One region of the Paenibacillus sp. PvR098 genome, then DNA from elsewhere that is predicted to be linked to it. Evidence: predicted binding sites of a transcription regulator. Region 1 holds the regulator's gene; the other holds the start of a gene.
What was found. Region 1 encodes Rex, which represses fermentation and respiration genes when NADH is low (regulators of the CRP and FNR family bind a similar motif). Its sites were predicted from a motif close to TTGTGAAATATTTCACAA; they were not measured.
Positions count from the first base shown of each region.

Region 2: the regulator Rex is predicted to act here: its motif matches at 2,252-2,269, upstream of qoxA (cytochrome aa3 quinol oxidase subunit II).

Region 1 is NZ_JAFIBU010000001.1:1,205,651-1,210,384, reverse strand. Features, by position in the region: gene dinG (ATP-dependent DNA helicase DinG) at 1-1,721, shown strand, start outside; gene JOE45_RS05915 (redox-sensing transcriptional repressor Rex) at 1,718-2,338, shown strand; gene JOE45_RS05910 (inorganic phosphate transporter) at 2,395-3,396, opposite strand; gene JOE45_RS05905 (DUF47 domain-containing protein) at 3,447-4,067, opposite strand; gene JOE45_RS05900 (hypothetical protein) at 4,221-4,358, shown strand; gene JOE45_RS05895 (amidohydrolase) at 4,339-4,734, shown strand, end outside.
Region 2 is NZ_JAFIBU010000001.1:2,196,502-2,201,235, forward strand. Features, by position in the region: gene qoxB (cytochrome aa3 quinol oxidase subunit I) at 1-1,229, opposite strand, end outside; gene qoxA (cytochrome aa3 quinol oxidase subunit II) at 1,219-2,220, opposite strand; gene JOE45_RS10985 (AI-2E family transporter) at 2,469-3,608, opposite strand; gene JOE45_RS10990 (HD-GYP domain-containing protein) at 4,043-4,734, opposite strand, start outside.

The DNA of each region.
Region 1 (4,734 bases):
AGATGGTGGTTTGGCTCGGTGAGACGAAGCGCGGGGATGATGAGGAGCTTCACTTTGCAAATAAAGGAAGGCAATTCTGGCAAACGGTTGAGAGTGATTCGGATTCGTGCTTGAACAGGACATGTCCCTGGTTTAAAAAGTGTTTCTATCATCGTGCCCGCCATGATGCTAACACGGCAGACGTCATCATTACAAACCATTCGATGCTGTTCACTGACACGAAGGCGGAAAACCGTCTTTTGCCGGCATACAAGCATTTGGTCATTGATGAAGCGCATCATTTTGAGGAAGTGGCCGGCAAGCACCTGGGTATCGACTTGCATTATCATGGACTGATGAATACCCTGCACTGGCTGTATAAAGACAGCCGATCCGGTCAGCTTTCCACCTTGCGCTTTCGCCTGCAGAAGTTTGAGGACGAACGGTCACAGGGCTGGTGCAGCAAGATCGATCAGGCCGTAGAGCAGCTTGTGCTGCTTAAAGAGGAATGGGAGCAGCTGAGCGAATTGCTTTACCATCTACTTGCCTCAAAAAGCGACGGAGCTCAAACAGAGGGCAGCTCGCTTGTGTTCCGGCTGAAGAAGGAATCGCTCCCGACCGGTTGGGATAAGCTGTCCATATTGGAAGAAAACATGCACCTTCATTTTAACGAAGCTTTGAAGAGGCTTGATCAGCTGATTACGGAAATCAAAGAGGTTCAGGATGAGTACGATGTGCAAAGCTCCATCACTGATTTGACAGGAACCGTGAAAGAGCTCTACCGCCATCGGGATGCGCTTCATTTTTTCATGACGCAACCTGACGCTAATTACGTGTACTGGCTCGAAGGAGGCATGTACAATAAGAACCGATCGCTGCAGCTATTCTGTGTGCCGGTTGATGTCAGCGAAATGCTGAAGCAGTACTTTTTCGATGTGAAGGACAGCGTAATTATGACTTCAGCAACACTCTCGGTAGGGAAGTCGTTTGACTACACATGCGAGCAGCTGGGCCTTAAGGACGGGGAACCGAATAGTAAGCTAAAAACGGTTCAGTTGCCATCCCCCTTCAATTATCGCAAGCAGGCGTTGGTGGCCATCCCCCGGGATTTCCCTACACTGCGCGGAGCGAACGGCGAGAAGGAGTTTTTGGATCGATTGGTGCCATCGCTTGCGGAGGTGGCGCTCGAGACGCGCGGCCGCATGCTGGTGCTCTTTACGTCCAATCGAATGCTCAAAGCGGTGCATGCGGGACTGAAGGATATGCTTTCTCCATTCGGAGTGACCGTGTTGGGTCAAGGTGTAGATAGCAGTAACCGAAGCAAGCTGACGCGTCTGTTTCAGAATAGTTCCGCCAGTGTACTGCTCGGAACGAGCAGCTTCTGGGAAGGGGTCGATATTCCCGGGGATGCGCTTAGCTGTTTAGCGATCGTCAGACTTCCATTTCAGCCTCCCAACCATCCGCTCGTCGAAGCGAAGACGGAAAAGCTTAAGCAAAAGAACCTGAATCCTTTCATGAAACTGTCTGTACCGCAAGCGGTCATTCGCTTTAAACAAGGCTTCGGACGTCTAGTGCGTACAGCATCGGACAAAGGAATTGTCATTATATACGATACGCGCGTTATCGATACGAATTACGGCAAGTATTTCTTATATTCGCTGCCTGGTCCGAAAATTGAGCACATGAATTCGAATCAGCTAGTACCAAGAATAAAGCAGTGGATGGGTGGAAATGAAGCATGAAAACTCTAAAAATATCCGAAGCGGTCGTTCGTCGTCTTCCGATATATCTTCGGTTTTTGAATGAGCTAAGCAAGAAAAATGTACAAACGGTGTCCTCGCAGGATTTTGGACAAAAGCTGGATTTAAACCCTGCGCAAATTCGCAAGGATTTAGCCTATTTTGGGGAATTCGGGAAAAAGGGTATCGGATACGATGTTGACTATTTGATCGAAAAAATCCGACAAATATTGAAGCTGGATAAGGTGATTCCGGTCGCATTGGTCGGCGCGGGGAATCTCGGTCGGGCGCTTTGCAATTATAATGCCTATCTTAAGGATAATATGAAAATCGTGGCTGTGTTCGACTCACAACAAGCGAAAATCGGGGAATCCATCAACAACCTGAAGGTAAAGCCGATGGATGAGCTTGGAGATACGCTGCAGGAATTTAAAGTGCGTATCGGGATTATTACGGTTCCAGCCATAGAGGCGCAGCAGGTGGCTAACCAGTTTGTTGAAGCGGGTGTGGAAGCGATTCTTAATTTCGCCCCGATGATTATCAAGGTGCCGGGTGAGATTCGCGTTCATCATGCAGATTTCACTACCGAGCTGCAAAGCTTGGCTTATTATTTGGAGTAACTTTTGGATTAACGTATAAAGCCCGGGGCAAAATTCTTTGCACCCGGGCTTTATTTTTACAATGTAAATGAGAAGATGATTTTGTAAATTAAGAAGGCAAGCACCATACTGATCGGGATCGTAATCACCCATGTCATAACCATTCGAGTTACCGTGCCCCACTTGACATCGTGGAACCGCATAACGGAACCGGTACCGATAATCGATGATGAAATGACGTGGGTCGTTGATAACGGCATCCCAAGGTAGGTGGAGGTCTGGATGATGATCGATGAGTTCAAGTCGGAGGCAAAGCCATTGATCGGCTCAATCTTGAGCAGCTTTTTGCTCACCGTCTTAATAATTTTCCAACCACCGATCGAAGTCCCGAGTCCCATTGCGGTAGCTGCCGAGAGCTTTACCCAGAGAGGAACTTCCAAATCCGTTTGGTAACCCATGGCAACCAATGCGAACACGATAATTCCCATCGCCTTCTGCGCATCGTTACCACCATGAGAAAACGAGAGCAACCCAGCGGATATTACCTGAAAGCTGCGGAAGGTACGGTTGAGCTTTGAACGTGATTGATTTCCTCTAAGCAAGATCAGCTTACGGATGATCCACATGATGAGAATACCCGTACCAAATGCGATGATCGGCGATAAGATGAGTATAAGGACGATCTGCTGAAACCCTGACCAATTGACCCCGCTTAAACCAGCTCCCGCAATAACAGCTCCAGCCAGCGACCCGATCAGCGTATGGGACGATGATGAAGGAATACCGTAATACCAAGTGAGCAGATTCCATATGATGGCCGAGATTAATGCTGCGATAACGATATACATGCCGTTTTCGATCGCAGCCGGATTCGCTACGCTTCCGCCGACCGTTTTGGCAACTTCCGAAGAAAACAATGCTCCGATAAAATTTAATACGGCTGCGTAAAGCACGGCAAAACGCGGCGACAGTGCTCTTGTTGAAATGGAGGTTGCGATAGCGTTGGCCGTATCGTGAAATCCGTTAATAAAATCAAAGATCAGTGCCAAGGCTACGATGATGATAAGAATGGTTAACATAATGTCCTCCTAAGCATACTGGGAAATTCCTAAGTAACCCGTGCGGCGACTCAGGAATATCTCAACACGACGCTCTCCAGAATATTGGCTACGTCTTCGCATGCGTCGGTCGTCTGCTCCAAACGCTCGTAAAGTTCTTTTAGCTTGAAATCATGATATGGATCCTTCGGATTAGTAAAAATCTCACGAATACCTTCGCGCATCAGGCGGTCGGCTTCATTTTCCAAGCTGTTAATCTGAACCGTGTGTTCCGTGAGCTGCATGTACTTCTTTTTGGAAAGCAGCTTGAACGCATCTAGGATGTGCTGACAGCTGGCCACGATAACCGCGGAGAATTCTTTCATATATTTGTCAGATACGGTGATGTTCAAATAATCAAAACGTGCAATTGTAGCTTCGATCCCGTCCATGACATCGTCTACCTTAGAGGCAAGCTCCATAATATCCTCGCGGTCGATTGGAGTGATGAACACTTTATTCAGACCTTTGAAAATTTGATGCGTGATTTCATCGCCTTTATTCTCCAGATCCTTCAGCTGCGGGTAGAATGTAGCCGGAGGCTGATCTCCCATAACTGCGTTGCGAAACATCTGAGCCGCATGCAGTGTGTTTTCTGACGCTTTGATGAGTAGGAGAAGAAAGTCCGTATCGTTTTTTTTACTAAAAAGCATAGCTTATAGCCTCCCGAAAATCTAATGAATAATAGAATATTTATTGTAGCAAGCAAGATTATGTAGAAATTTGACGGTAAATTTCACAAAAATAAAAATAACACAATATACGCATGGAAAGCAATGAAAGTTTGTCGAGTTAGGATATGAAAAATGAGCTTCTTCTATGTAGTGATTCATGTGTTTGAAAATATACCTTTGCTTGATTTTGGAACGCTGAAGTTGTACATTGAAATCGGGATTGTAATCGAAGGGGAAGGGAATTTAACTAATGAAGAAAACAATCATTGAGAACGGCACTTTCATTACAATGGATGAAGGTAACCCCGTCATTCGCGGATTTATGACAATGGAAGGAAATCGAATTACATATATAGGGGAGCAGGCGCCCGATCCGGAAGCAACCTTCGATGAACGGATCGACGGGACGGGGAAGCTGTTCATGCCCGGTTTAGTCAATACGCATGGACATGCAGCGATGTCGCTCCTGCGGGGCTATGGGGACGATTTGGCGCTTCAGGTATGGCTGCAGGAGAAAATGTGGCCGATCGAAGGAAAGTTTACCGCGCACGATGTCCGGACAGGCACCAACCTTTCCGTGCTGGAGATGTTGAAGGGCGGTACGACATCGTTTGTTGATATGTATGACCATATGAACGAAGTAGCG
Region 2 (4,734 bases), 990 kb from region 1:
AGCGTATTGTGGTATTGATAGTCAGCCGCCCCCATGCCCAGCATGACACCTGTGACCCCGCCGATAACAAAGCAAGGTATGAATGCCAAGGCCCAGAGCATCGCGGTCGTCATTTTAATGCGTCCTTTACGCATCGTAAACATCCAATTAAACATCTTAACTCCCGTCGGAACTGCGATCATCATGGTCGTAATCGAGAAGAACGAGTTAACTAACGCCCCCGCTCCCATCGTGTAAAAATGGTGAACCCACACGACCATACTTAGAATGGCAATCCCTACAATCGAGAACACCATGGATTTGTACCCATAGAGCGTTTTGCGGGAGAATGTTGCGATAATTTCCGAGAAAATACCGAACGCCGGGAGCGCCACAATATAGACTTCCGGATGAGCCCATAACCAGAATAGGTTCGCCCACAGCATATCCATACCGCCGCCGGATAAAGTAAAGAAATGAGTGCCGTACAAACGATCGAACGTCATCAGAGCAAGAGCTACCGTAAAGATTGGAAAGGACGCTACGATGATGACCGATGTAATGAATGTCGTCCATGTAAACATCGGCATTCTCATTAACGTCATGCCTTTGGTTCTCATCTTGAGAATGGTAACAATAAAGTTAATCCCTGTCATCAGCGTCCCAATACCGGCGATTTGCAAAGCAATCGCATAATAGTTGTTACCGATCCCCGGGCTGAACTCTTTACCCGCGAGAGGGAAATAGGACGTCCATCCCGCATCGGGAGATCCGCCAATAACGAAAGAAATATTGAACAGCATCGCACCGCTGAAGAACAACCAGAAGCTCCAGGCGTTCAATTGCGGGAAAGCCACATCCCTTGCACCGATTTGAAGCGGAATGATCACGTTCATCAAACCGATCAGAAACGGCATCGCCATGAACAAAATCATAATGACGCCATGCGTCGTAAAAATTTCGTTATAATGCTGGGCGTTCAATAACTCCATTTCCGGTCTGGACGTTTGTGCTTTCATCAATAATCCGTCCATACCGCCCCGGAAAAACATCAGGATAGCGGCAATGATATACATGATCCCGATTCGTTTATGGTCAACCGTGGTCAGCCATTCCCTCCACAGCCATTTCCACTTTTGGAGATAGGTCAATCCCCCGACAATCCCAATGATGGTTAAAACAATGGAAATCTGCGCACCTAAGATCATCGGATCCCCTGTAATAAAAATCTCGTTCCATTTAATGCCCATGATGCTCACCTCCGTCGGTCTTAGCCTTGTCTTCACTTTCTACATGGTTGCCAGTACTGCTTGTATCGTTATCTTTGTTCTTGTAGTTATCTTCTTCTTCAAACACTTTGCCTTGATAGCCATGGTACCTGTAAAGCTCAGGATTGGTATACGTCTTGGAATCGGGTTCTGCATGGTTAACCCATTCCAGATGCGTATTGGAAAAGGTTAGACGACCCAAATGAGTCGGTTTCAACAATTCTTCATACTTATCTTCCGTTAATTTAGGGGCTGTTTGTTCGACGTCCTTGACCCATTGGTCAAAATCCTCTTGGGTTTGAGCTAACACTTCAAACTCCATCTCCGCGTACCCACGCCCATTGAAGTTGGTGTTTCTGCCCAAATAGGAGCCGGGATGATCTGCAACAAGATACATTTGCGTTTGCATTTTGCCCATCGTATATTTTTGCCCGCCTAATGCCGGAACCCAGAAGGACTGCATCGTGCTGGCAGACGTTAACTTAAACAGAACAGGTGTATCCTCGGGAATATTGACATAATTGACAGTCTCAATCCCCTGCTCCGGATAGCTAAAGATCCATTTCCAATCCGCTGAGGTGACATGAATGGTAATGGGCGCTTTTTCCTCATAGCCCTTAGGGATTTCTTCCAGATCATACAACGTTTTTACGGTTGGAATGGTCAAGGCTATAACAATCAGGATCGGAATAGCCGTCCAGATCACTTCAAGCAGTGTGCTGCCGTGCTCTTCGGGCGGTTCGTAATCCTTATTTTCAGGCCTCTCCCGATATTTCCAGACAATATAACCAAACAGTCCAAATACAACGACTACAACCAGAAGCATCCACATCAACGACCAGTTGATCAGCTCCATAATGCTTCTCGCCACGGGTCCTTGAGGTTCGAAGACAACCATATTTAGTTCGCAGCCGCTTAGCAGCATAACCAAAATGATGGCCAGTGGAGAAAATAAAAGCTTGCGGTAATTCATGATGGCTCATCTCCTCTCAGAAAAAAAGCATTTGTGAACAAATTCACAATATGTTCAAATCTTTGTGATTCATTTCACTTAATGAATAAATCATAGCATGGCCTTTTCGTGGAATGTGTTACAGATCGGTTAAAACTGTGACAAATCCGGTAAGGAAAACATCCCCCAAATCGGTGGACATTTTATGAACGAAGGGCATGACAAATAAGGCATCCCCTTCAAGGGATGCCTCTACTCTACACACTGTCTTAATCTATGGGTTTATATAATCCAGAGCGTTCCTTAGCCCATTCGAACAAATGAGATACGATCACTTTTAATACGGCATAACCGGGAACGGCCATGATCACGCCGAACACCCCAAATAAGTTGCCCGCCGTTAAAATAACAAAAATAATCGTGATCGGATGTATCTGGAGCGATTTGCCCATAATTTGCGGCGAGATGAATTTGCCTTCAATTAGCTGCACAATGGTCCAAATGACGATCATCTTCAGCAGCATGACCGGCGATGTTACGATGGCAACAATCAACGCCGGGGTGATGGCAATTGCAGGACCCAAATATGGAACAACACTCGTGCACGCCGCAACAATCGCCAGTACAAGAGAATACTCCAAGCCGATAATACGATAGCCCACATATAATAAAAAGCCGATACAACAGCTGACAATGATCTGTCCCCGAATATAGGAGCTGATCTGATTATTCATTTCAATCATAACCCGATGTATCTGTTCGCGAAGCGCCGTCGGAATGAATTCCAAAATAAAATGCGGCAGCTTTTTGCCGTCCTTAAGCAAATAAAACAAGATAAACGGCACCGTAATCACGGCCAGAATGGTTTCCGTTACAGCCCCCAAAAAAGTTCCAATACTTGCTCCCGCCCGATTCACTATGGCGGATACTCTCTGGGAAAGATCATTCGTCCAATCGGTGGAGCTCGTGCCTAGCGTTTGCTGAATCTGATTGAGAAACGGACTTCCCATAAGCTGCCCGAATCGTATTTCGATCTCTCGGCTGTATTTTGGAATGTTATGGATTAAGCTCAGCACCTGATCACGGATTAACGGTACAACCGCCACCACGATAAGGGTAATTGCACAAGCTATGACCAAGTACAGAATGAGGATAGAGTACACTCTTCTAAACTTCCTTCTCTCCATCCAATCCACAACCGGATTGAGCAGATAGAAAGCAATCCCTGTTAAGAGAAGCGGGAGCAGCACCGTTTTGACCAGTACAACAAAAGGCGTGAACACATAAGGGATCTTGTCTAAAACCAGGATGTTTAAACCGATCAAAAGCATAACGAATAAAAACAAGACGAATTTATTATTTAGAAAGAACCGTCTAAACGTATTCGTCCTATTACGAGGTTCCCCCATGCGGTGTACTCCTCCTTTCATATCAGCTGTAGTTACATATGACATTTACTTTCTAAATAGAATAACTTTTATTGAACGAAAGAACAAGCCGACGAATCAACAAAAATGGGAAAGCAAAATGAACGCTCGGATATGATACAAAGAAGTCTGCCGGGCAAGAGTTGTGCACCAGCAGGCTTCTTTGTATTTTACGGAAGCAGTTTCTTCTCGCCGCTTCCATCGGTAAACTTACATTTAAAGTCCCATGATTCTTATAATTATTAAGGTAATTTAATTTAAAAAATTAACCTGTGTATAACTTATTTTGTGGATATGTTATTAATTTTAAATAAACCTATACATAGACTCCATAAATAACATGTTAGTTTTGTGGATAACCTTGTGGATAATTTCATATTAGCGCAAGCTGTAGAGGCCAAAAGCCGCGACCCCCACTACGGGTCTCGGCCTAATCGGGATAAGGTTTCGGTATAAACATAGCATGTGCTGCACGATTTGCCATGGGCAACGCAGTTATTTGACTCGAGCTCCCAGCAATTTTGCTTCACGTTATGGTATGCGGGACAAGTCGTGCATATGTCGCTTGGGGTGCAGCTCATTTCCCAGCACGGCCCGAGTGAGCGAGTGGTCGTAGAAACGCCGTTTTGTTTTTTGCGGAACCATCCAATAAGGGCTTTTACAACCGCTTCATCCAATTGGGAGCCAGAAGCGGCCTTCAGCTTCTCAATGGCCTGCTCGAACGTATAGGGCTCCCTGTATTTTCTTCCACCAATAATGGCTAGAAAGCTTTGCACCACATGGAGTATTTTCGCCCCGGTCGGAATCTCCTCCGCTTTGAGACCATTCGGGTAACCCTTCCCGTCCACACACTCATGATGATGCCGGATCATCGAAGCGCCCCCTTCCAGAGACGTGGCTTGCTGCACAAAGGCAGCCCCGATTTCCGCGTGCCATTTCATCCGTTCGTATTCATGCAGTGTAAATTTACCTTCCTTTTGCAGCAAATCGTCAGGAAGACCCAGTACTCCGATATTGCTCAGATACGCGGCGAGACTCACTTCCTGAACCGCTTCCTTATCCAACCCCATTTCCCTCGCAACGATAGCGGAATAACGGCTCATCATGT